Regions from separate parts of the Telluria sp. Soil_C_11 genome, predicted to be linked through region 3. Evidence: riboswitches for the same ligand, from Rfam matches in the RefSeq annotation. Region 3 holds a riboswitch; each other region holds the start of a gene.
What was found. Region 3 has a riboswitch for thiamine pyrophosphate ahead of AC3A6M_RS03575 (TonB-dependent siderophore receptor). Riboswitches for the same ligand answer to the same signal wherever they lie in the genome.

Region 1: another riboswitch for thiamine pyrophosphate. It lies ahead of thiC (phosphomethylpyrimidine synthase ThiC); the one in region 3 lies ahead of AC3A6M_RS03575 (TonB-dependent siderophore receptor).
Region 2: another riboswitch for thiamine pyrophosphate. It lies ahead of AC3A6M_RS14380 (D-amino acid dehydrogenase); the one in region 3 lies ahead of AC3A6M_RS03575 (TonB-dependent siderophore receptor).

The regions. Positions count from the first base shown of each region.
Region 1 covers NZ_JBDGIN010000006.1:213,779-220,901, reverse strand. Annotated here, with positions in the region: gene thiD (bifunctional hydroxymethylpyrimidine kinase/phosphomethylpyrimidine kinase) at 1-562, opposite strand, end outside; gene AC3A6M_RS12725 (thiazole synthase) at 564-1,379, opposite strand; gene thiS (sulfur carrier protein ThiS) at 1,395-1,616, opposite strand; gene thiC (phosphomethylpyrimidine synthase ThiC) at 1,619-3,508, opposite strand; TPP riboswitch at 3,580-3,689, opposite strand; gene AC3A6M_RS12710 (MOSC domain-containing protein) at 3,788-4,639, shown strand; gene AC3A6M_RS12705 (GGDEF domain-containing protein) at 4,718-5,839, shown strand; gene AC3A6M_RS12700 (monovalent cation:proton antiporter family protein) at 5,831-7,123, opposite strand, start outside.
Region 2 covers NZ_JBDGIN010000007.1:256,528-263,650, reverse strand. Annotated here, with positions in the region: gene AC3A6M_RS14390 (OsmC domain/YcaO domain-containing protein) at 1-1,894, shown strand, start outside; gene AC3A6M_RS14385 (alpha/beta fold hydrolase) at 1,900-2,724, opposite strand; gene AC3A6M_RS14380 (D-amino acid dehydrogenase) at 2,759-4,012, opposite strand; TPP riboswitch at 4,147-4,252, opposite strand; gene AC3A6M_RS14375 (AMP-binding protein) at 4,350-6,029, shown strand; gene AC3A6M_RS14370 (NAD(P)H-binding protein) at 6,051-6,713, shown strand; gene AC3A6M_RS14365 (cytochrome b/b6 domain-containing protein) at 6,775-7,123, shown strand, end outside.
Region 3 covers NZ_JBDGIN010000002.1:147,433-154,555, reverse strand. Annotated here, with positions in the region: gene AC3A6M_RS03590 (DUF535 family protein) at 1-125, shown strand, start outside; gene AC3A6M_RS03585 (iron-containing alcohol dehydrogenase) at 209-1,366, shown strand; gene AC3A6M_RS03580 (oxygen-binding di-iron domain-containing protein) at 1,403-2,146, opposite strand; TPP riboswitch at 2,333-2,436, shown strand; gene AC3A6M_RS03575 (TonB-dependent siderophore receptor) at 2,528-4,693, shown strand; gene AC3A6M_RS03570 (AAA family ATPase) at 4,690-5,205, opposite strand; gene pnuC (nicotinamide riboside transporter PnuC) at 5,202-5,804, opposite strand; gene AC3A6M_RS03560 (alpha/beta hydrolase family protein) at 5,942-7,123, shown strand, end outside.

The DNA.
Region 1 (7,123 bases), on a different contig from region 3:
CGGGCAGGCGCGGCCAGCGCCATTCGCGCACGCCATCCCGGCTGTGCCAGCGGTTCACGACCTCGTCGCCATCGCCGTGGCCGCCGGTCACCAGCAGGTGGGGACAGCAGACAGGGCCAAGCGCCGCCGCTTCCGGCAGGTTCGGCGTCGCCACCGTCGCCACCGCCAGCAACGGCGCCAGTGCCGCCACGGCATCGCCGTGCGCGAGCGGGTCGCCGTGGCCGCTGGCCAGCACCGGATCGAGCACCACCGGCAGCGCCGGCTGGCGTTCGCGCAGCTGCCGGACGATGCCGGCGATCGCCCCGGCATTCGCCAGGCTGCCCGGAATGCCGAGCTTGACGGCGCGGACCGGCATGGTCGCGCCCAGCAGCGCGACCTGGCGCGCGAGCAGGGCGGCGTCCACCGGCACGACTTCGTGCACGCGCTCGTTGTCCTGCACCGTCAGCGCCGTCACGATGGACAGCGCATGGGCGCCCTGGGCCGCGATCGCCTCGATATCGGCCTGGATGCCGGCCCCGCCCGACGGGTCGAGGCCGGAAAACACCAGTACGCAGGGCCGCATCTCAATCAGCGCCACCGAGCCGGCCCGCCATCGGCGACGAGGGAGAGGCCGCGAAGCGCCGCGGCATCCGTCCCGCCAGGTGCGCCGCGCGGCCGGCCTCCACCGCCATGCGCATCGCGCGCGCCATGCGCACCGGCTCGCGGGCGAGCGCGATGGCGCTGTTCATCAGCACGCCGTCGCAGCCCAGTTCCATCGCCACCGCCGCGTCCGAGGCGGTGCCGACGCCGGCGTCGACCAGCACCGGCACCCTGGCCTGCTCGATGATGAGCGAGAGGTTCCACGGGTTCAGGATCCCCATGCCCGAGCCGATCAGGGACGCCAGCGGCATCACGGCGACAACGCCAATCTCCTCCAGCATCCTGGCCTGGATCGGGTCGTCGCTGCAGTAGACCATCACGTCGAAGCCGTCGCGCACCAGTTCCTCGGCGGCGCGCAGCGTTTCCGGCATGTTGGGGAACAGGGTCTTGTCGTCTCCCAGCACCTCGAGCTTGACCAGCTTGTGCCCTTTCAACAGCTCGCGCGCCAGCTGCAGGGTGTAGACCGCATCCTTCGCGGTGTAGCAGCCGGCCGTGTTGGGCAGGATGGTATAGCGCGAGGGCGGCACCACGTCCAGCAGGTTCGGCGCGTGCGGGTCCTGGCCGATGTTCACGCGGCGGATCGCCACCGTGATGATTTCCGCGCCGGCCGCTTCCGTCGCCGCGCGGGTCTGCTCCAGGTCGCGGTACTTGCCGCTGCCGACCAGCAGGCGCGAGCGGTATTCCTTGCCGGCGATGACGAGCGGCCTGTCGTTCATGTCATGCGCATTCATTTCATTCATATATCCTCCCGATGTTCATCCGCCGCCGATCGCGCGCACCACGTCGACCTTGTCGCGTGGCGCCAGCACGGTCCCGGACCAGCGTTCGCGCGGCACCACGCGGCGGTTCACGGCCAGCGCCAGCGCCTGGCCGGACAGGCCCAGCGCATCGACCAGCGCGTGCAGGGTGGCCGCTTCCGGCCGCGCCGCGTCCAGGATGTATGGCGCGCCGTTCAGTTCGAGCTCGATCTCCAGCATCCTCACTCCTTGTGATAGAGCTTGGCGCCCTTGCGCATGAACTCGACCGCCTTTTCCTGCATGCCGCCGGCCGCGTAGTCGCGCACTTCCTGCGTGATCTTCATCGAGCAGAAGTGCGGCCCGCACATCGAGCAGAAGTGGGCCACCTTGCTTGACTCCTTCGGCAGCGTCTCGTCGTGAAATTCGCGTGCCTTGTCCGGGTCGAGGCCGAGGTTGAACTGGTCTTCCCAGCGGAATTCGAAGCGCGCCTTCGACAGTGCGTTGTCGCGGATCTGGGCGCCGGGATGGCCCTTGGCCAGGTCGGCCGCGTGCGCCGCGATCTTGTAGGTGATGATGCCGTCCTTGACGTCGTCCTTGTCGGGCAGGCCCAGGTGCTCCTTCGGCGTCACGTAGCACAGCATCGCGGTGCCGTACCAGCCGATGTTGGCGGCGCCGATGCCGGAGGTGATGTGGTCGTAGCCCGGGGCGATGTCGGTGGTCAGCGGGCCCAGCGTGTAGAAGGGCGCCTCGTGGCACTGCTCGAGCTGCAGGTCCATGTTCTCCTTGATCAGCTGCAGCGGCACGTGGCCGGGGCCTTCGATCATGGTCTGCACGTCGTGCTTCCAGGCCACCTGCGTGAGTTCGCCCAGGGTGCGCAGCTCGGCCAGCTGGGCTTCGTCGTTGGCGTCGTAGATCGAGCCGGGGCGCAGGCCGTCGCCGAGGCTGAAGGCGACGTCGTAGGCCTTCATGATCTCGCAGATCTCTTCGAAATGCGTGTACAGGAACGATTCCTTGTGGTGGGCCAGGCACCACTTGGCCATGATCGAACCGCCGCGCGAGACGATGCCGGTGAGCCGGTTCGCCGTCATCGGCACGAAGGGCAGGCGCACGCCGGCGTGGATGGTGAAGTAGTCGACGCCTTGCTCGGCCTGCTCGATCAGGGTGTCGCGGTAGATTTCCCAGGTGAGTTCCTCGGCCTTGCCGTTCACCTTTTCGAGCGCCTGGTAGAGCGGCACGGTGCCGATCGGGACCGGGCTGTTGCGGATGATCCATTCGCGCGTCTCGTGGATATGCCTGCCGGTCGAGAGGTCCATGACCGTGTCGCCGCCCCAGCGGATGGCCCAGGTCATCTTCTCAATCTCGTCGCCGATGGAGGAGGGCGAAGAACTGAGCGCCGAGTTGCCGATGTTGGCGTTGATCTTCACGAGGAAGTTGCGGCCGATGATCATCGGTTCCGATTCCGGGTGGTTGATGTTGGCCGGCAGGATGGCGCGCCCGCGGGCGATCTCGTCGCGCACGAACTCCGCCGTGATCTCGTGCGGGATGGACGCGCCAAAGGCCTGGCCCGGATGCTGGCGGCCGAGCAGGGCCGCCATGCGCTTGCCGGTCGGGCCCGCGGCTTCCAGGCTGCGCAGGTATTCCTGGCGCCGCAGGTTCTCGCGGATGGCGACGAATTCCATCTCGGGCGTGACGATGCCCTGGCGCGCATAGTGCATCTGGGTGACGTTGCGCCCTCCGGCGGCGCGGTGCGGCTTGCGCTGCAGGTCGAAGCGCAGCTCGGCCAGCTTCGGATCCTGCAGGCGCTCCTGGCCGTAGCGCGAGGACGGGCCGGCCAGTTCGACGGTGTCGCCGCGCTCGCGGATCCACTGGCTGCGCGGGCAGGGCAGGCCGGAACGGATGTCGATGCGCACGTCCGGATCGGTATAGGGGCCGGAGGTGTCGTAGACCCAGACCGGCGGATTCGGCTCGGCGCCGAAGGACGCCGGCGTGGGCAACTGGTGGATTTCGCGCATCGGCACCCGGATGTCGGGGCGCGAGCCGGTCACGTGGACCTTGCGCGAATTGGGAAGCGGTGTCACGGCCGCGGCGTCGACGGTGGCGCTGGCGGACAGGAATTTCGGATCGGCGTTCAAGTGCACTCCTTGTATCACTGAAGATCGGCGATCCAGCGGAGGAGTGCAAAGGAGCGCAGGCTCGAGGGCATGCGCGGACTCTGTAGCTTCCCTTCGCTGGCATTATCCAGATCAGGTTCGGAGGGTATTTCTCACCCGCGCCCGGTCTGGTGTGACCGGCGCAGGACCCCTAGCGTTGTTGCCGCTTCTCGTGAAGCGACGGCGGGAGTGTACGTCGATTTTGGAGGAATGGCAAACTTGGTGCGATACTATCCGCCCCGAAGTCGAACCCGGTCCGCGATGCCCATCCTGTCCCAACTCCTCCTGTATCCGATCAAGTCCTGCGCCGGCTTCGCCGTCCAGGAAGCGACCCTGCTCGAATCCGGCCTGGCCGCGCAAGGCGTGCACGACCGCGAGTGGATGCTGGTGACCGAAGCCGGCCAGTTCCTGACCCAGCGCGAGTTCCCGCGCATGGCGCTGATCCAGCCGCGCCCTGGCGGCGGCAACCTGCGCGTGCGCGCGCCCGGGATGGGCGAGCTGCTGCTGCCGCTCGCCTGGCAGGACGACGCGCCCGTGCGCCAGGTGCAGATCTGGGACGACAGGGTGAGCGCGGCCGACTGCGGCGAGACGGCCGCCGGCTGGTTCGCCGAAGCGCTCGGCACGCGCGAGCCGGTGCGCCTGGTGCGCTTCCGCCATGACGTGGTGCGCCCGACCAGCGTCAAGTGGACTGGCGGCGTGCCCGCGCAGACCCGCTTCGCCGACGCCTATCCGCTGCTGCTGATCGGCCAGTCTTCGCTGGACGACCTGAACCTGCGCCTGCGCGCGGCCGGACGCGACGCGCTGCCGATGGACCGCTTCCGCCCCAACCTGGTGGTGGCCGGCATGGAAGCCTTCGAGGAGGACTACACGGCCTCCCTCGGCACCGGTGCGGCCGAGATCCGGCCCGTGAAACCCTGCGCACGCTGTCCGATTCCCGCCATCGACCAGGCCACCGGCGTGCCCGGCCCGGACCCGCTCGACATCCTGCAGACCTACCGCGCCAATCCGAAACTCGACGGCGCGGTCTGCCTGGGCATGAACTGCATCGTGTCGGCCGGCGCCGGCAGCGGGCTGCGCGTGGGGCAGGAACTGGCGGTCGAACTGGCATTCTGACAACGATTTCGCGCGGTTTCGATTTGCAATACGGCTGAGTTGGCGTAATGTATGGACTAATTGCTGAAAGGAATGTCCATGCACGAGCAGCAGGGCGCCAGTGTGCGCGAACTGATGGCCGAGAACGCCGCACTGCGCAGGCAGCTCGCCAGCCTGATCGACCAGGCCGAAAGCAACCACGCGATCATGATGCGGCACCAGGCCTTCGATCTCGAGATCGTCAGCGCGGGCAGCTTCCAGGAACTGGTCGCCACCATCTTCCGCCAGCTGCCGGTCGTCTCGAATCTCGACGTCGTGACCCTGTCGCTGGTCGACACCGGCGCCGACATCTTTACGGTCATGCACAAGCTGGGCGTGGACTTCGAGGCCCTGCCCAACCTGCTGTTCCATGAACATGCGGAGGAACTGGGCTTCGACCTCGAGCCCGGCCGCACGCCCAGGCCGCGCCTGCTGCCGTACCACCCGGTCAGCCACGCGATGGCCTTCCCGAATCCGCCCGCCGGGCTGGCCAGCGTGGCGCTGGTGCCGCTGATGCGCAACCGGCGCCTGATGGGCAGCCTGAACCTGGGCAGCCGCGACTTCAGCCGCTTCACGCCGCTGCTGGGCACCGATTTCGTCGAGCACATGGGGTCGATCATCGCGATCTGCCTCGAGAACGTGATCAGCAACGAGATGCTGAAGTACATCGGCCTGACCGATGCGCTGACCGGCGTCTACAACCGGCGCTACATGGACCGCCGCCTGGCCGAGGAGATCGCCCGCGCCCGCCGCCAGTCCTACGGCCTGTCCTGCCTGTACATCGACGTCGATCACTTCAAGCAGGTCAACGACAGCCACGGCCACCAGGCCGGCGACGACGTGCTGCGCGAAGTGGCGGCCCGCATCAAGGCCGAGCTGCGCATGTCGGACGCGCTGGGGCGTTTCGGCGGCGAGGAATTCGTGGCGCTGCTGATCGACGCCGACCTGGAGAGCGCCAGCCTGGTCGCGCAGCGCATCCGCGCCAGCGTGGCAGGCCAGTCCTTCCTGCTGGGAGACGGGCAGGGACTGGAGGTGACGGTCTCGGTCGGGGTGGCGGCGCTCGACGGCGTCGACCGCGAGCAGGCGGTCGAGGAAGTGGCGCACGAACTGGTGGCGCGGGCCGACCAGGCCCTTTATCGGGCAAAGGAAAACGGCCGCAACCAGGTGGTCGCGTTACCGTAACAGGCGCCCCTCGGCCCGCGTCACCGCCGTCCCGGTCCCGCGCAGCACCACCACGTCGCCGGCGCGCAGCTCGGTGTCCTGTTCCGGCTCGATGCGCTGGTTGCCGCGCCGGACCGCGGTCACCTCGGCGCCGACGTCGTCCAGCTCCAGCTCGCCGATGCAGCGTCCGACCGCGCCGGCGTCTTCGTTCAGCACCACCGAATGCAGGCGCACGTAGCTGTGTTCCGGGTCTTCCCTGACGTCGCCGGCGCCGTGGAAGAAGCCGCGCAGCGTGGCGTAGCGCTCGTCGCGCGCGGCCTGCACGCGGTGCACCACGCGCCGCAGCGGCACCCCCATCACCACCAGCGCGTGCGAAGCCAGCATCAGGCTCGATTCCAGCGCTTCCGGCACCACTTCGGTGGCGCCGGCCTTTTTCAGGACATCGAGTTCGGTGTCGTCGTGGGCGCGCACGATCACCGGCAGCTCCGGCGCCAGCTCGTGCACCAGGTGCAGCACCTTGAGCGCCAGGCGCGTGTCGGCGAAGGTGATCACCAGCGCGCTGGCGCGGTTGATGCCGGCCGCGATCAGGGCTTCCCTGCGCGCGCAGTCGCCGTAGGAGACGTTGGCGCCGGCCGCGCGCGCCTCCTGGACCCGCTCGGGGTCGAGGTCGAGCGCGTACCAGGGCAGCTTTTCTTCCGACAAAAGGATCGCCAGGCTCTGCCCGCTGCGCCCGAAGCCGGCGATGATCACGTGCTTCTGCGCGGCCATCGTGCGGCTCGCGAGCTGGGTCAGTTGCAGCGACTGCAGCATCCATTCGTTGGAAGCCATCTTCATCACGATCTTGTCGCTGTTGGCGATCACGAAGGGCGCGAGCAGCATCGACAGCACCATCGAGGCCAGCACCAGCTGGATCAGGAAGGGGTCGATCAGCTTCGAGCCGGAGGCCAGGTTCAGCAGCACGAAGCCGAATTCGCCGGCCTGGGCCAGCGCCAGGCCGGTGCGCATGGCCACGCCGTCGGACGAGCCGAAGGCCTTCGCCAGCGCGGCGATCAGGGCGAACTTGAGCAGCACCGGCCCCACCAGCAGGAGCAGCACGATCCACCAGTGGCGCGCCACCAGCTCCAGGTTGAGCAGCATGCCGATGCTGATGAAGAACAGGCCGAGCAGCACGTCGCGGAAGGGCTTGATGTCCTCTTCCACCTGGTGCTTGTACTGGGTCTCGGAGATCAGCATGCCGGCCACGAAGGCGCCCAGGGCCATGGAAAGGCCGGCGCGCTCGGTGATCCAGGCCGCGCCCAGCGTCAC
Region 2 (7,123 bases), on a different contig from region 3:
CATCCTGCGCTCGATCGAACGGTGTACCGTGAAAAAAGTGGTGCAGGCCGGTCCCGAGTTCGTGATCGAAGAAGTGGACAACCTGGACGCCGACGCCCAGGCCCTCCTGACCTTGCAGCCGGCCGGCGACGCGGCTACCTATATCCCGGGCAAGGACCTGCCGCTGGAACAGACCATCGCGAACATGTCGGGCCTGCTGGCGGAGCTGGGCATCAAGATCGAAATCGCGTCGTGGCGCAATATCGTGCCGAATGTGTGGTCGCTGCATATCCGCGATGCGCATTCGCCGATGTGTTTCACGAACGGCAAGGGCGCGACCAAGGAAAGCGCCCTGGCCTCGGCCCTGGGCGAGTACATCGAGCGCATCAGCAACAACCATTTCTATGCCGGCGCCTTCTGGGGCGAGGAGATCGCCAACGCGGCCTTCGTGCATTATCCGGACGAGCGCTGGTTCCAGCCCGGTCCCGGCGATGCGCTGCCGGCGGAGATCCTCGACGAGTACTGCCTCGGCATCTACGACCCGGACGGGGAGCTGCGCGCCTCGCACCTGGTCGACACCAACTCGGGCAATGCGAAGCGCGGTATCGTGTCGCTGCCCTATGTGCGGCAGTCGGACGGTGCAACGGTCTATTTCCCGTCCAACCTGATCGAAAACCTCTACGCCAGCAATGGCATGAGCGCCGGGAACACGCTGGCCGAAGCGCAGGTGCAATGCCTGTCCGAGATCTTCGAACGGGCAGTCAAGCGCGAGATCCTGGAAGGCGAGATCGCGCTGCCGGACGTGCCGCAGGAGGTGCTGGCGAAATACCCCGGCATCGTGGCCGGGATCCAGGAACTGGAAGCGCAGGGCTTTCCGGTGCTGGTCAAGGATGCGTCGCTGGGCGGGGCCTATCCGGTCATGTGCGTGACCTTGATGAACCCGCGCACCGGCGGTGTGTTCGCCTCCTTCGGCGCGCACCCCAGCTTCGAGGTGGCGCTGGAACGCAGCCTCACGGAATTGCTGCAGGGGCGCAGCTTCGAGGGCCTGAACGATTTGCCGGCGCCGACCTTCGCGAGCGAGGCCGTCACGGAGCCGTATAACTTCGTCGAGCACTTCATCGACTCCAGCGGCGTCGTGTCGTGGCGCTTTTTCAGCGCCAAGGCGGCCTACGATTTCGTCGAGTGGGATTTCACGGCGCAGGGCGACGACGCCAATGCCGAGGAAGCCGCGGCCCTGCTCGGCATTCTCGAAGACATGGGCAAGGAGGTGTACATGGCGGTGTACGACGAGCTGGGCGCCGTCGCCTGCCGGATCCTGGTGCCGGGTTATTCCGAGATCTACCCGGTCGAAGACCTGGTCTGGGATAACACCAACAAGTCGCTGCTGTTCCGCGAAGACATCCTGAACCTGCACCGCCTGGACGATGCCGCACTGGCGGCGCTGCTGGAGCGCCTGGAGAACAACGAGCTGGACGAGTATTCCGACATCGCGACGCTGATCGGCATCGAGTTCGACGAGAACACGGACTGGGGCCAGCTGACGGTGCTCGAGTTGCGGCTGCTGATCAATCTCGCCCTGAAGAATTTTGAAGAGGCGCACGAGCTGGTCGGCGCCTTCCTGCAGTACAACGACAACACGGTCGAGCGCAAGCTGTTCTACCAGGCGATGAATGCGGTGCTGGAAGTGGTGCTCGACGACGAGCTGGAACTGGAAGATTACGTCGTCAACTTCCGCCGCATGTTCGGCAATCCGCGCATGGACGCGGTGCTGGGCTCGGTGGACGGCAGCGTGCGCTTCTTCGGCCTGGCGCCGACCAGCATGCAGCTGGAAGGACTCGACCGCCACCACCGCCTGATGGACAGCTACAGGAAGCTGCACAAGGCGCGCGCGAAGGCGGCGGCTGCATCGCGCTGAAGCCGTCAGGCGAACCAGTCGAGCAGGCGGCGGTTGACCTCATCCGCCGCCTCGTACTGCACCCAATGCCCGGCGGCGGGAATCGCGTGATGGGTGCGCTCGGCACGGGCGCCACACCACAGCGGCCCGACTTCGGCGGGGTCGCCGGTCGGATCGTGTTCACCCCATAGCATCAGGACCGGGATCTCCAGCCCGGCCAGGGCCTCCGACAGGGCCGGGCTCATCGAGGTCTTCTTGCTCTCGAAACGGGTGCGGATGCAGGAGCGGCGGTGGATCTCCAGCGCCATCGGGTCGATCGGGCCATGCAGCATCAGCACCCCCAGGTTGTGCCGCAGGTGCGCGAGCATGGTCTGTTCGTCGGCGGCGTCCTGCCAGATGCGCATCGCGCCCGGCTGGCGGCGGCGCAGGCCATGTCCCACCGCGCCCAGCAGGGCTAGTCGGCGCACGCCCGGGTGCCGGGCCGCGAGGCATCCGGCGATCACGCCGCCGAAGGAAAAGCCCGCCAGGCCGAAGGCCGCGCCGGCGCCGAATATGTTGTCGAGCGAGGCTTTGATCGCATCGACGATGTCGCCGTAGCCGCTCCCCGCCGGCAGCGCATCCGAGTCGCCATAGCCGGGCATGTCGGGCACCAGCACGCGGTGCGAGGCGGACAGGGCTTCGATATTCCTGGCCCAATGCAGCCATGAGCCGTGCCCGCCGTGCAGCAGCACCAGCGGGGCGCCGGCGCCGAATGCGCGCCAGCACAGGATGCGTCCTTCGTGTTCGACCAGGTGGCGTTCCGCGATACGCTCGAGATGCGCGATGAGCGCCAGTTCACTGCCAGTTTCCATCGGGTGCTTCGCCAAAAAGACGCAAGTATAGCGGTCATCGGCAAAACGTGAAGTCGACCTCGGGCCGGCGGCCGCAGACGATATCGGCCAGCGCCCGGCCCGAGCCGCAGGCCATGGTCCAGCCGAGCGTGCCGTGGCCGGTGTTCAGGTACAGGTTCGGCAGGCGCGTCCTGCCGACATACGGCACGTTCGATGGCGTCAGCGGCCGCAGGCCGGCCCAGTAGCTGGCGCGATCGTAGTCGCAGGCATCGGGAAACAGCGCGCGCACGCGGAGCGTGATCGCGTTGCAGCGCACCATGTTCAGTTCGCGCGAATAGCCGCCCAATTCGCAGGTGCCGGCCACCCGCAGCCGCGACCCGAGCCTCGACATGACCAGCTTGCAACCGTCGTCGGTCAGCGACACCGTCGGGGCCGCGGCGGCGTCCACGATCGGGTAGGTGGCGGAATAGCCCTTGCCGGGATAGATCAGCAGCCGCACTCCCAGCGGCGCCAGCAGGGCCGGGGAGAAGCTGCCGAGGGCGACCACCACGGCGTCGGCATGCAGCGCCTGGTAGCGGCCTTCGCCATCGATGGCTTCCACGCCCTGGACGCTTCCCGCGCCGGCCAGCAGGCGGGTCGCGGTCATGTTGTAGCGGAAGCGGATCCCGGCGGCTTCGCCCCTGGCGGCAAGCCGGGACGTAAACTGGTGGACGTCGCCGGATTCGTCGGTGGCCGTGTAGTCTCCGCCCACCAGCCTGGGACGCGCCGCGCGCAAGGCCGGCTCGATCCGTACCACCTCGTCGGCGTCGACCGTCATGCGCGGGCAGCCCAGTTCGCGCATCGCTTCCGCTGCATGGCGCGAGCGATCGAACTCGCCCTGGTCGGTATAGAAATGCAGGATGCCGCGGGTCAGGCAGTCGTAGTCGATGCCGGTTTCCGCGCGCAGGACTTGCAGGCTGCGGCGGCTGTAGTCGGCGAGCGCGACGATGCGGCGCAGGTTCGCGGCCACGCGCGCGGGCGCGCATTCGCGCACGAACTGCAGGCACCAGCGCCATTGCAGCGGGTCGGCTTGCAGGCGAAACAGCAGCGGCGCATCTTCGCGGCCGAGCCAGCGCAACACCTTCAGCAGGCTGGCGGGATTGGCCCACGGCTCGGCATGCGACACCGAGATCTGGCAGCCGTTCGCAAAGCTGGTCTCGAGCGCGGGGCCGGGCTGGCGCTCGACCACCGTCACCTCGTGGCCGGCCTGCCGCAGGTACCACGCCGACGCGGTCCCGACGGCGCCGGCTCCCAGCACGATGACCTTCATCGGTACACCGCCCCATGGCGGGCGGACGCTGGCAGGCAGGAATTCGGATCGGCGTTCATGTGCACTCCTCGGTCATCGCGATGAAGATCGGGATCCGGCGAATGGAGTGGCGGCGCATGCGTGTGGCGGACACGCGCAGGCTGCTCGAGCTTCCCTTCGCTGGCATTACCCAGATCAGGTTCGAAGGGTGTTTCTCACCCGCGCGCCGTGCTCGACGATGCAGGACCCCCAGCGTTGTGCCGTCTCTGTCGAAACGACGGTGGGCAGTGTACGCACGATCCGCGCGATTGGCAACGTGATAAGCTCACGGGCACCAGAGAACGACAAGGAGACAGGCATGCAGCAAACCCTGAGCTACGTCCACGGCGCGCACGAGGTGCCCCTGATCGGGGAGTCGATCGGCGTGCACCTGGCCGGCATCGCGGCGCGCTTTGGCGACGACGAGGCGCTGGTCGTGCGTCACCAGGACATCCGCTGGACCTGGCGCGAATTCGACGAGCGGGTCACGCGCCTGGCCGCCGGCCTGCTCAGGCTGGGGCTCCAGCCCGGCGACCGGGTCGGGATCTGGGCGCAGAACTGCGCCGAGTGGGTGCTGGTCCAGTTTGCGACGGCACGCGCCGGCCTGATCATGGTGAACATCAATCCGGCCTACCGCCGCTCCGAACTGGAGTATGTGCTCGACAAGGTGCAGTGCAGCGCCCTGGTCCTGGCGCCCGCGTTCAAGTCGAGCGATTACATCGGCATGGTCCAGGACGTGGTCCCGGAAATCCACCATTCCAGGCCGGGCGAGCTGCAGTCGGCGCGGCTGCCGCACCTGCGCCACGTGGTGCGCCTGGGCCCTGATCCGACGCCCGGCATGTTCAACTTCGACGAGCTGCTGGCGCCGCCCAGCGCGGAAGAGCTGGAAAAGCTGTCCCGCGTGCAGGACGGCGTGCAGTTCGACGATCCGGTGAATATCCAGTTCACCTCGGGCACCACGGGCGCGCCGAAGGGGGCGACGCTGAGCCACCATAACATCCTGAACAACGGTTTCTTCATCGGCGAGGCGATGAAGCTGAGCCAGCGCGACCGGCTGTGCATCCCGGTGCCCCTGTACCACTGCTTCGGCATGGTGCTCGGCAACCTGGCCTGCGTCACGCACGGCGCCACCATGGTCTTCCCGGGCGAGAGCTTCGATCCGAAAGCGGTGCTGGAGACGGTGCAGGCGGAACGCTGCACCGGCCTGCACGGCGTGCCCACCATGTTCATCGCCGTCCTCGACCATCCGGACTTCGCGCGCTACGACCTGTCGACGCTCAGGACCGGCATCATGGCCGGCTCGCCCTGTCCGGCCGAGGTGATGAGCCGGGTGATCGGCAGGATGCACATGGCGGAAATTACGATTGCCTACGGGATGACGGAGACGTCCCCGGTGTCGTTCCAGAGCTCGGTCGACGATCCGGTCGAGCTGCGCGTCACGACCATCGGCCGGGTGCACCCTCACCTGGAGGTCAAGATCGTCGACGGCGACGGACGGATCGTCCCGCGCGGCGTCAAGGGCGAACTGCTGACCCGCGGCTATTCGGTCATGCTCGGCTACTGGGGAGACGAGGAAAAGACACGCGACACCATCGATGCCGCACGCTGGATGCATACGGGCGACCTGGCCGTCATCGACGACGAGGGTTTCGCGTCGATCGTGGGCCGCTCCAAGGACATGGTCATCCGCGGCGGCGAGAACATCTACCCGCGCGAGATCGAGGAGTTCCTGTACCGTCATCCGAAAGTCCTGGACGTGCAGTGCGTCGGCGTGCCCGACCGGAAATTCGGCGAGGAGCTGTGCGCCTGCATCATCCTGCGTCCCGGGCAAACCGCCACCGCCGAAGAGATCCAGGACTTCTGCCGCGGCCAGATCGCCCATTACAAGATCCCGCGCCATGTCCGCTTCGTGACGGCCTTCCCGATGACGGTGACGGGCAAGATCCAGAAGTACCTCTTGCGCGAGCAGGTGAGGGACGAGCTCGGACTGGGCGCCTGAGCGATGCAGGACCAACGTAACATGCCACCACGACGGACGGTGCTGGTCGCCGGCGCCACGGGTCTGGTTGGCGGGCTGATCGTGCAGTCCCTGCTTGCCGACGGGACGGTCGCGCAGGTGCACGCACTGAGCCGCCGGCCACTGCGACTCCAGCACCCCAGGCTCCGCGTGCATCTCGTGGATTTCCGCCGCCTGCCCGAACTGCCGCCGGCCGACGAGGCCTATCTCGCGCTGGGCACGACGATCAAGGTGGCCGGCAGCCAGCAGGCGTTCCGTGCGGTCGACTTCGACGCCAACCTCGCGGTGGCGAGGGCCGCGTTCGCCGCGGGTGTCCGCGGCATCGGGCTGGTGAGCGCGGCAGGCGCGAACGCGGGATCTTCCGTGTTCTACAACCGCGTCAAGGGCGAGCTGGAAGAGGCGCTCGAGGCCATGGACCTGGCGGCGCTGGTGATCGCCCGGCCTTCGCTGCTGCTGGACCACCGCGACGGACTGGGACAGCCGCCGCGGCTCGGCGAAAGGATCGCGATCCCGATCGGGAAACTGCTCGCGCCGGTCCTGCCCGGAACTTACCGCCCAGTGCACGCGCGGGCCGTGGCGCACTCGCTGGTCAGGACCGTGCCGCAGGCGAAGGGCGTGGTCGTCCTGGCCTCGGACCAACTCGCCAGGATCGGCGCCGAAGGCTGACGAACGCATTCGTGCCGGCGCCTGAACGGGCGTAGAATATGGCGCATTCGGAGGCAGCGCCATGCACCGATTCACCTCTCGAGCCAGCCCGGCCGCAGCAGCGGCAGACCGGCGCCGGATGTTTTACCGGCACCGGCTGCCGATCCGCGTCATGCACTGGATTAACGTGGTCAGCTTCTTCCTGATGCTGATGAGCGGTCTCGGCATCTTCAACGCCCATCCTCACCTGTACTGGGGCAGGGATTCGGACTTCGAAGCGCCGCTGCTGTCCATGACTGCCCGGCCCGGGCCGGACGGCGAGCCGCACGGCTTCACCCAGGTCGGCACGCAGGTGTTCGACACGGACGGCGTGCTGGGCGCCTCGCGCGTCGCTGGCGCGGCGCGCAAGACCGGGCGGGCCTTCCCGTCCT
Region 3 (7,123 bases):
CCCAGCGCCGCGAGCACTGGCGCCTGATCGGCGAATCCGCCCGCACCACCCTGCAGCGCCACCTGCTGCACGCGCGCGCGCACGTCGAGCACCCGGCGCCGGTGCTGGAGCCGGCGCAGGTCTGAGGTTCCAGGAACGCGCCCCTGCCGGCGCGAAAATCCCGCCTCGGCGATAATCCCCCTCCTGTGCAACCCGAGGGGGATTTATTTTGCTTAACTTTGACTTCCACAATCCAACCCGCATCCTGTTCGGCGAAGGCCAGATCGAGCGCCTGGCGCGCCTGGTTCCCGCCACGGCCCGCGTGCTGGTGCTGTACGGCGGCGGCAGCATCCGCGCCAACGGCACCTACGACGCCGTGATGGCCGCACTCGACGGCCGCACCGTGTTCGAGTTCGGCGGCATCGAGCCGAACCCCAGCTACGAGACCCTGGTCGAGGCGATCGCCCTGGTCAAGCGCGAGCACATCGATTTCCTGCTCGCCGTGGGCGGCGGCTCGGTCATCGACGGCACCAAGTTCGTCGCCGCAGGCAGCCTGCTGGACGACGACCCGTGGACGATCCTGGAACAGCACGCCAGGAACGTGCGCGCGGCCCTGCCCTTCGGCGCCGTGCTGACCCTGCCGGCCACCGGCTCGGAGATGAATTCCGGCAGCGTGATCACGAAAAAGGCGACCCAGGAAAAGTTCGCCTTCATGTCGCGCCTGGTGTTCCCGCAATTCGCCATCCTGGACCCGACCCGCACCTTCACCCTGCCCGCGCGCCAGGTCGGCAACGGCATCGTCGACGCCTTCGTGCACGTCATGGAGCAGTACATGACCGTACCAAGCCAGGCGAAGGTGCAGGACCGCTTTGCCGAAGGCCTGCTGCAGACCCTGGTCGAGGAAGGTCCGCGCGCGCTGGCCGAGCCGGACAACCATGACGTCCGCGCCAACCTGATGTGGACCGCGACCCTGGCCCTGAACGGCCTGATCGGCGCCGGCGTGCCGCACGACTGGGCCACCCACATGATCGGCCACGAGCTGACCGCGCTGTACGGCCTCGACCACGCACAGACGCTGGCGATCGTGCTGCCGGCCATGCTGCGCGAACGCCGCGATGCCAAGCGCGCCAAGCTGCTGCAGTTCGCGGCGCGCGTGTGGGACCTGGCCGAGGGCGACGAGGACGCCCGCATCGAGGCCGCGATCGCCCGCACCGAGGCCTTCTTCCGCGCGGTCGGCGTGCCGACCCGGCTGTCCGACTATGGCCTGGGCAAGGACGTCGTGCCGGCGGTCGTGAAGGCGCTGGAGGCGCACGGCATGACCAGGCTGGGCGAGACCGGCGAGGTGACGCTGGAAGTCAGCCGCAAGGTGCTGGAACGCTGCATCTAAGCACGCCTGGCAAGGCCCTCCCGGCCGGGGGCCTTGTCACGCTGGCCGCGCTGCGCCGCCGACCAGCCGTTCGCCGAGGGCACGCAACAGGCTTGCCCCATCGCCCCTCCAGGCGCTCCCATGCATGCACGCCAATGTGCCAGGCAGTTCGCCGGCCAGGTGTTCGATCAATTGCCTGGTATTGGTCGAATGCGAAAAATAGTCCATCGGTTGACGGAACGCTTCGCTGTTCTCCAGGATGTCATCCGTGGTCAATGCGGTCCCACCCGTGCCGCCCTGGGTGAACAGGTCCCCGCAAAACAGCGTCCGGGTTCGGGTATCCATCAGGAAGCCCGTTTCCCAGCCGTGCGGCAAATGGGGCGCATCGAGCCACTTGACCGATCGCGACCCCAGGCTGAGCTCGGCGCCATCCGCCATGGCATGGGCCGGCCGGTCCGCGAAATCGTTCACCGACACCATTGTGGCAACCCGGCTGCACAAGGGCGCCGCGTGGGGCGCTGCGGCCAGCCATTCATTCAGCGAGCCGCATTCATCCGCTTCGAAATGCGACAGGGCAATGAAGCGCAGGTCGCCGACCGGCATGACGCTGTCGACGGCTTCCCGCACCAGGGGAAACATCTTTCTCGGCCCTGTATGAAAGAGCAGCGGCTGGTCGTCGACGATCAGGTATTGGTTGAACGAGAACCCACCCGGCACGATGCTGACAGGCGTATTGATGCGATACACGCCATCGGCGATCTCGTGGACATTCGTGCCGGCAGAACCATTGGTGATGGCCATGGCTGCCTCCCTCCGCGTTTGCGAGTCGATTGGATAGCATACGCGCTTCCCGCACCCATTGGCATGCGTGGAACGGGCCCCGGCCGGAACCCGTTGCGCGAATCCCACGCCAGGCAAAGCACCCGGAGCGCAACCGCCCAGCCTTGCCAGACACGCCACACGCCACCCGCATCCGTGCTACACTCGCGCCTTCGCTAGGGGTCCTGGCAGCCGTAGCCGCTGCCGGGTGAGAGATACCCTCCGTACCTGATCTGGATAATGCCAGCGAAGGAAAGCGCAAGGCGGTGCCGAACGGCGCCCACACCTGTTTGCCCTTCCCCAGTTGGCTCCGGCTTTTGACAAAGCAGCGACGCCAAGCGGCGCGCGAAGACGAGCAAACCCATGAACGCACAACTGAAGTATTCGATCCTGGCCTGCGCCATCGCGCAAGCCTTCTCCCTCAACGCCCAGGCGCAGGACCAGCGCGGCCAGCCGATTGCCGAGGTCGTCGTCACCGGCACCCGCACCGGCCTCGAACGTGCCGCGGTCGGCGGCTTCTCCGAATCCTCGCTGTGGGAGACCCCGGCCTCGATCACCGCGATCGGCCGCACCCAGATGCAGGACCTGTCGATCCGCTCGACCACCGACGCCGTGCGCTACGACGCCTCGGTCAGCGACGCCTACAACGCGGTCGGCTATGCCGAGCAGTTCTCGATCCGCGGCTTCGCCCTCGACAATAACTACAGCTACCGCAAGGACGGCTTCGCGATCCCCGGCGACACCCAGATCCCGCTGGAGAACAAGGAGCGCATCGAAGTGCTGAAGGGCCTGGCCGGCCTCACCGCCGGCGTCGCCACCCCGGGCGGCATCGTCAACTACGTGACCAAGCGCCCGACCGCCACCCCATTGCGCTCGGCCACCGTGGAAGTCAGCGAGCGCGGCACCCTGTACGGGACGATCGACCTGGGCGGCCGCTTCGACGACCGCCGCTTCGGCTACCGCATCAACGCCGCCGCCGCCGACCTGCATTCCTACGTGCGCGGCGCGAACGGCGACCGCCAGTTCGTGTCCGGCGCCTTCGACTGGCAGATCACCCCGGATGCGCTGCTCCAGCTGGACCTCGACTGGCAGCACAAGGCGCAGATCACGGCGCCCGGCTTCCAGCTGATCCGCAATGAAGTCCTGCCGACCGGCGTGTCGGCCAGGATGCTGCTGAACGACCAGCCCTGGACCCGTCCCGTCGACACCCGCGACACCAACCTCGGCCTGCGCTTCGAATACAGGCTGGCGGACGGCTGGAAAGCGACCGTCGCCGCCAACAAGCACTGGTTCAAGCGCGACGACTTCACCGCCTTCCCTTACGGCTGCAGCAACGAGGGCGAAGGCTTCTATCCGGGCTACTGCTCGAACGGCGACTACGACGTCTACGACTACCAGAGCGTGGGCGAGCGCAAGACCCCGTGGGGCCTGCAGGCGATGCTGCAGGGCCGCTTCGCCACCGGCGCGTTGCGCCACGAACTGACCGTCGGCGCCTCGTACGCCGAGCGCCACGACAGCTTCGGCGACTATGTCTATGACTACGTCGGCTACAGCAACCTGTGGAATCCGCTGGTGTCGCCGCACGCCGATCCGTCGCGCGTCACCGGCCCCGTGTTCGAACGCCGCAGCGACCAGGAAAGCGCGCTGTTCGCACAGGACATCGTGACCCTCACGCCCCAGCTCACCCTGCACGGCGGCCTGCGCTACGTGCAGGCCAGGCGCAGCGACTACATCGCGCCAAGCCATGTCGCTAGCCGCGATTCCTTCCTGCTGCCGAGCCTCGCCCTGGTCTATAACGTGAACCGCGACTGGAACGTCTACGGTTCGGTGAGCCACGGCCTGCAGCATGGCGGCATCGCGCCGATGGAGACCGCGAACGAGAACCAGGTGCTGGAGCCGGGCCGCTCGAAGCAGTTCGAAGTCGGCGCCAAGGGCTCCGTGCGCGGCGTGAACCTGTCGGCCTCGCTGTTCCAGATCCGCCAGGGCCTGGAGTACACCGATCCGAACCACACCGTGACGGTCATCGTCGACGGCGAACCGGTGGAACGCAACCCCTTCGTGCGCGGCGGCCGCGAGACCCACCGCGGCTTCGAGCTGTCGGCCGACGGCAGGCTGGCCGCGGGCCTGCAGGCCGGGCTGTCGCTGATGGCCCTGAACACCCGCCAGGACGGCACCGGCGACGCCGCCATCGACGGCAAGCGCGTCACCGACGTCCCCAGCTTCAAGTCGACCGTGTGGGCCGAATACGCCGTGCCGCAGGTGCCGGGCCTGAAGGTCGACGCCAACTGGCAGTACTCCGGCAAGAAGGCCTTCGACGTCGAGAACCGCGTGTTCGTTCCCGACTACCACGTGTTCGGCCTTGGCGCCGCGTACGCGATGCACCTGGGCGCTACCCGCGTGACCTGGCGCGCCCGCGTCGACAACCTGTTCGACAAGTTCTACTGGCGCGACGTCACGCCGGCGCTGGGCGGCTACCTGCTGCCGGGCGCACCGCGCACCTTCCGCGTGTCGGGCCAGTTCGACTTCTAAGCAAGTAATGCCTCTACCTGCCGCAGCCGCCGCGGCAGGTCGCCTTCCAGCAGCGTGAACGGGATGCCCCGTTCGCGCAGCACCGCCAGCAGGCATTCATGCACCTGCCGGCGCACCTCCTCCGACTCGCGCTGCAGGCCGTCCGGCACCCACGGCAGGTCGAGCCCCGCCACCAGCGTCAGCGCGTAATCGTGCGCCGCTTCCATCTCCAGCAGCTCGGGCGGCACCCTGCCCCAGTAGATCCGGCTGTAGACCGCCGTCACCAACGGCGTGGTGTCGCAGAACAGGAAGCGCCGCGCTCCGGGCGACGCCGCCAGCGCATCCTCGCGCGCGCGCTGGGTGCGCGCGATCCCGACCTGGTCGTGCTCGAAGGGTACGCGCTGGTGGGTCTCGACGAATTCGCGCAAGTATTCCGGCACCCACAGCGTGCCGTAGCGCGCCGCCAGGGCCGGCGCCAGGGTCGACTTGCCGGTCGACTCGGCGCCCAGGATCGCGATGCGCCGCACTGTCATCGCGCGCCCTCGCGCGCCGCGCGCGCCCAGGTGCGCAGGCCCAGCGCCGCCATCACCACGAACGCCGCGTACAGGACCGCCGTCAGGTGCAGGCCCTTGTAGACGTACAGGCCGACGTACAGGACATCCACCGCGATCCACACATGCCAGTTCTCGACCTTCTTGCGCGCCGTGAGCAGGGTGCCGAGCAGGCTGCCGGCGGTGAGGAAGCCGTCCATGTGCGGCACGTCGGTGTCGGTGAAGGCGCGCAGGAACCAGGACAGCGCCACGAAGCCGAGCGCCCAGCCGGCCAGCGACCAGGCCCAGCCTGCGCGGTCGAGGCGGGTCACCAGAAGCGGCTGGTCATCGCTTCCCTTACCGCGCAGCCATTCGTACCAGCCCCAGATCGAGGCGGCGATGAATACGCCCTGCAGGCCGGCGTCGCCATACAGCCGCGACTTGAAGAACACGATGCCGTAGGCGGCCGAGGAGACGATCGCGAACAGCCAGGCCCAGTGGATGCGGCGGATGTTCAGCAGCACCGTCACGATCGACAGGACGAAAGAAATCAGTTCGAGCGGGGTGGTGCTGAAGCCCGGGAAGGCGAGTGTGTCGTTCATGCGCGGCGTAGAAAAAGTCAACAGCAGATTATCTCTTACTCCGCCAGCCCATGCCTGTGACAAAGTGTTATTTTTTAGCGGCAACGTGCATATATACTCGATCGATACCCGTCCGGGAACCTGAATGGAGACTTTCGATGCGCCTGCGTTCCGCCGTATTCTGCGCCGCCCTGCTGGCTGCGCTTCCTCTCGCCAGCCTCGCCGCGCCCCAGGTGCCGCTGGCGGCCTTCGTCCACAAGGACAGGTTCTCGAAACCGCGCCTGTCCCCGGACGGCAAGCACATCGTGATCACGGTCCTGGTGCCCGACCAGGAAAAAGACCGCGACTTCCCGGTGCTGATGACCTTTACGGTGCCCGGCATGCAGTCGGTCGGGGCGATCCGCCTCGCGAAGTTCGAGGTGCCGCTCGACTATCACTGGATCACGAATACCCGCCTGGCCATCGAAAAAGGCACCGAGCGAGGCTCGATCGACGCTCCTGTGTCCAACGGCGAAGTGGTGGCCGCGGAGATGGATGGCAGCAAATTCGAGTACCTGTACGGCCATGACATGTTCAAGTCCTCGACCCGCGGCCAGCGCTACGGCGACGATTACGGTTATGGCGATATCCAGGACATACCGCGTGCGCGCAACGGCCATCTCTACCTGGCCAGCCATCTGTGGGAAGGGTCGCACAGCCTCCTGTACGATATCGACTCGCGCTACGCCACCCGCAAGCTGATGGCCGACCTGCCGCACCCCGACCTCGGCTTCCTGATCCGCAACGACGGCAAGGCAGGCTATGCCTTCGGACTCGACCAGCAAAACGACCCGCTGCTGTTCCGCCAGGACGACGGCGCCGACAAGTGGACCAGGCTGAGCGGCCTGGGCCGCCGTTACTGGCCTCTCAAGTTTTCGCTGGACGACAAGCAGATGCTGGTCGACTGGTCGCCCGACGGCGGGCCGGACAAGCTGGTGCGCGAGGACGTGGGAACCGGCAAGCGCGTCACCCTGTTCGAGGACGCCGCCGGCAGCTACGGCGCCACGCTGTACGGGCCGGACCGGAACATGCCCTTCGGCGCTTTCACGACGGTCGGCAAACCCGAGGTGCGCTACTTCGACGACAATGACGAAGGCGCCAAGCTGCACAAACTCCTGGGTGCGCAGTTCCCCGGCCAATCGCTGTACTTCATCAATTTCAGCGACGACGGCAACACCCTGCTGTTCAGCGTCTCCAGCGACCGCGACCCTGGTTCCTATTACCTGTTCGACCGCAAGACCATGAAGGCCGACCTGCTGTTCTCCTCGCGGGAAGAGATCGACCCCGAACAGATGGCGCCG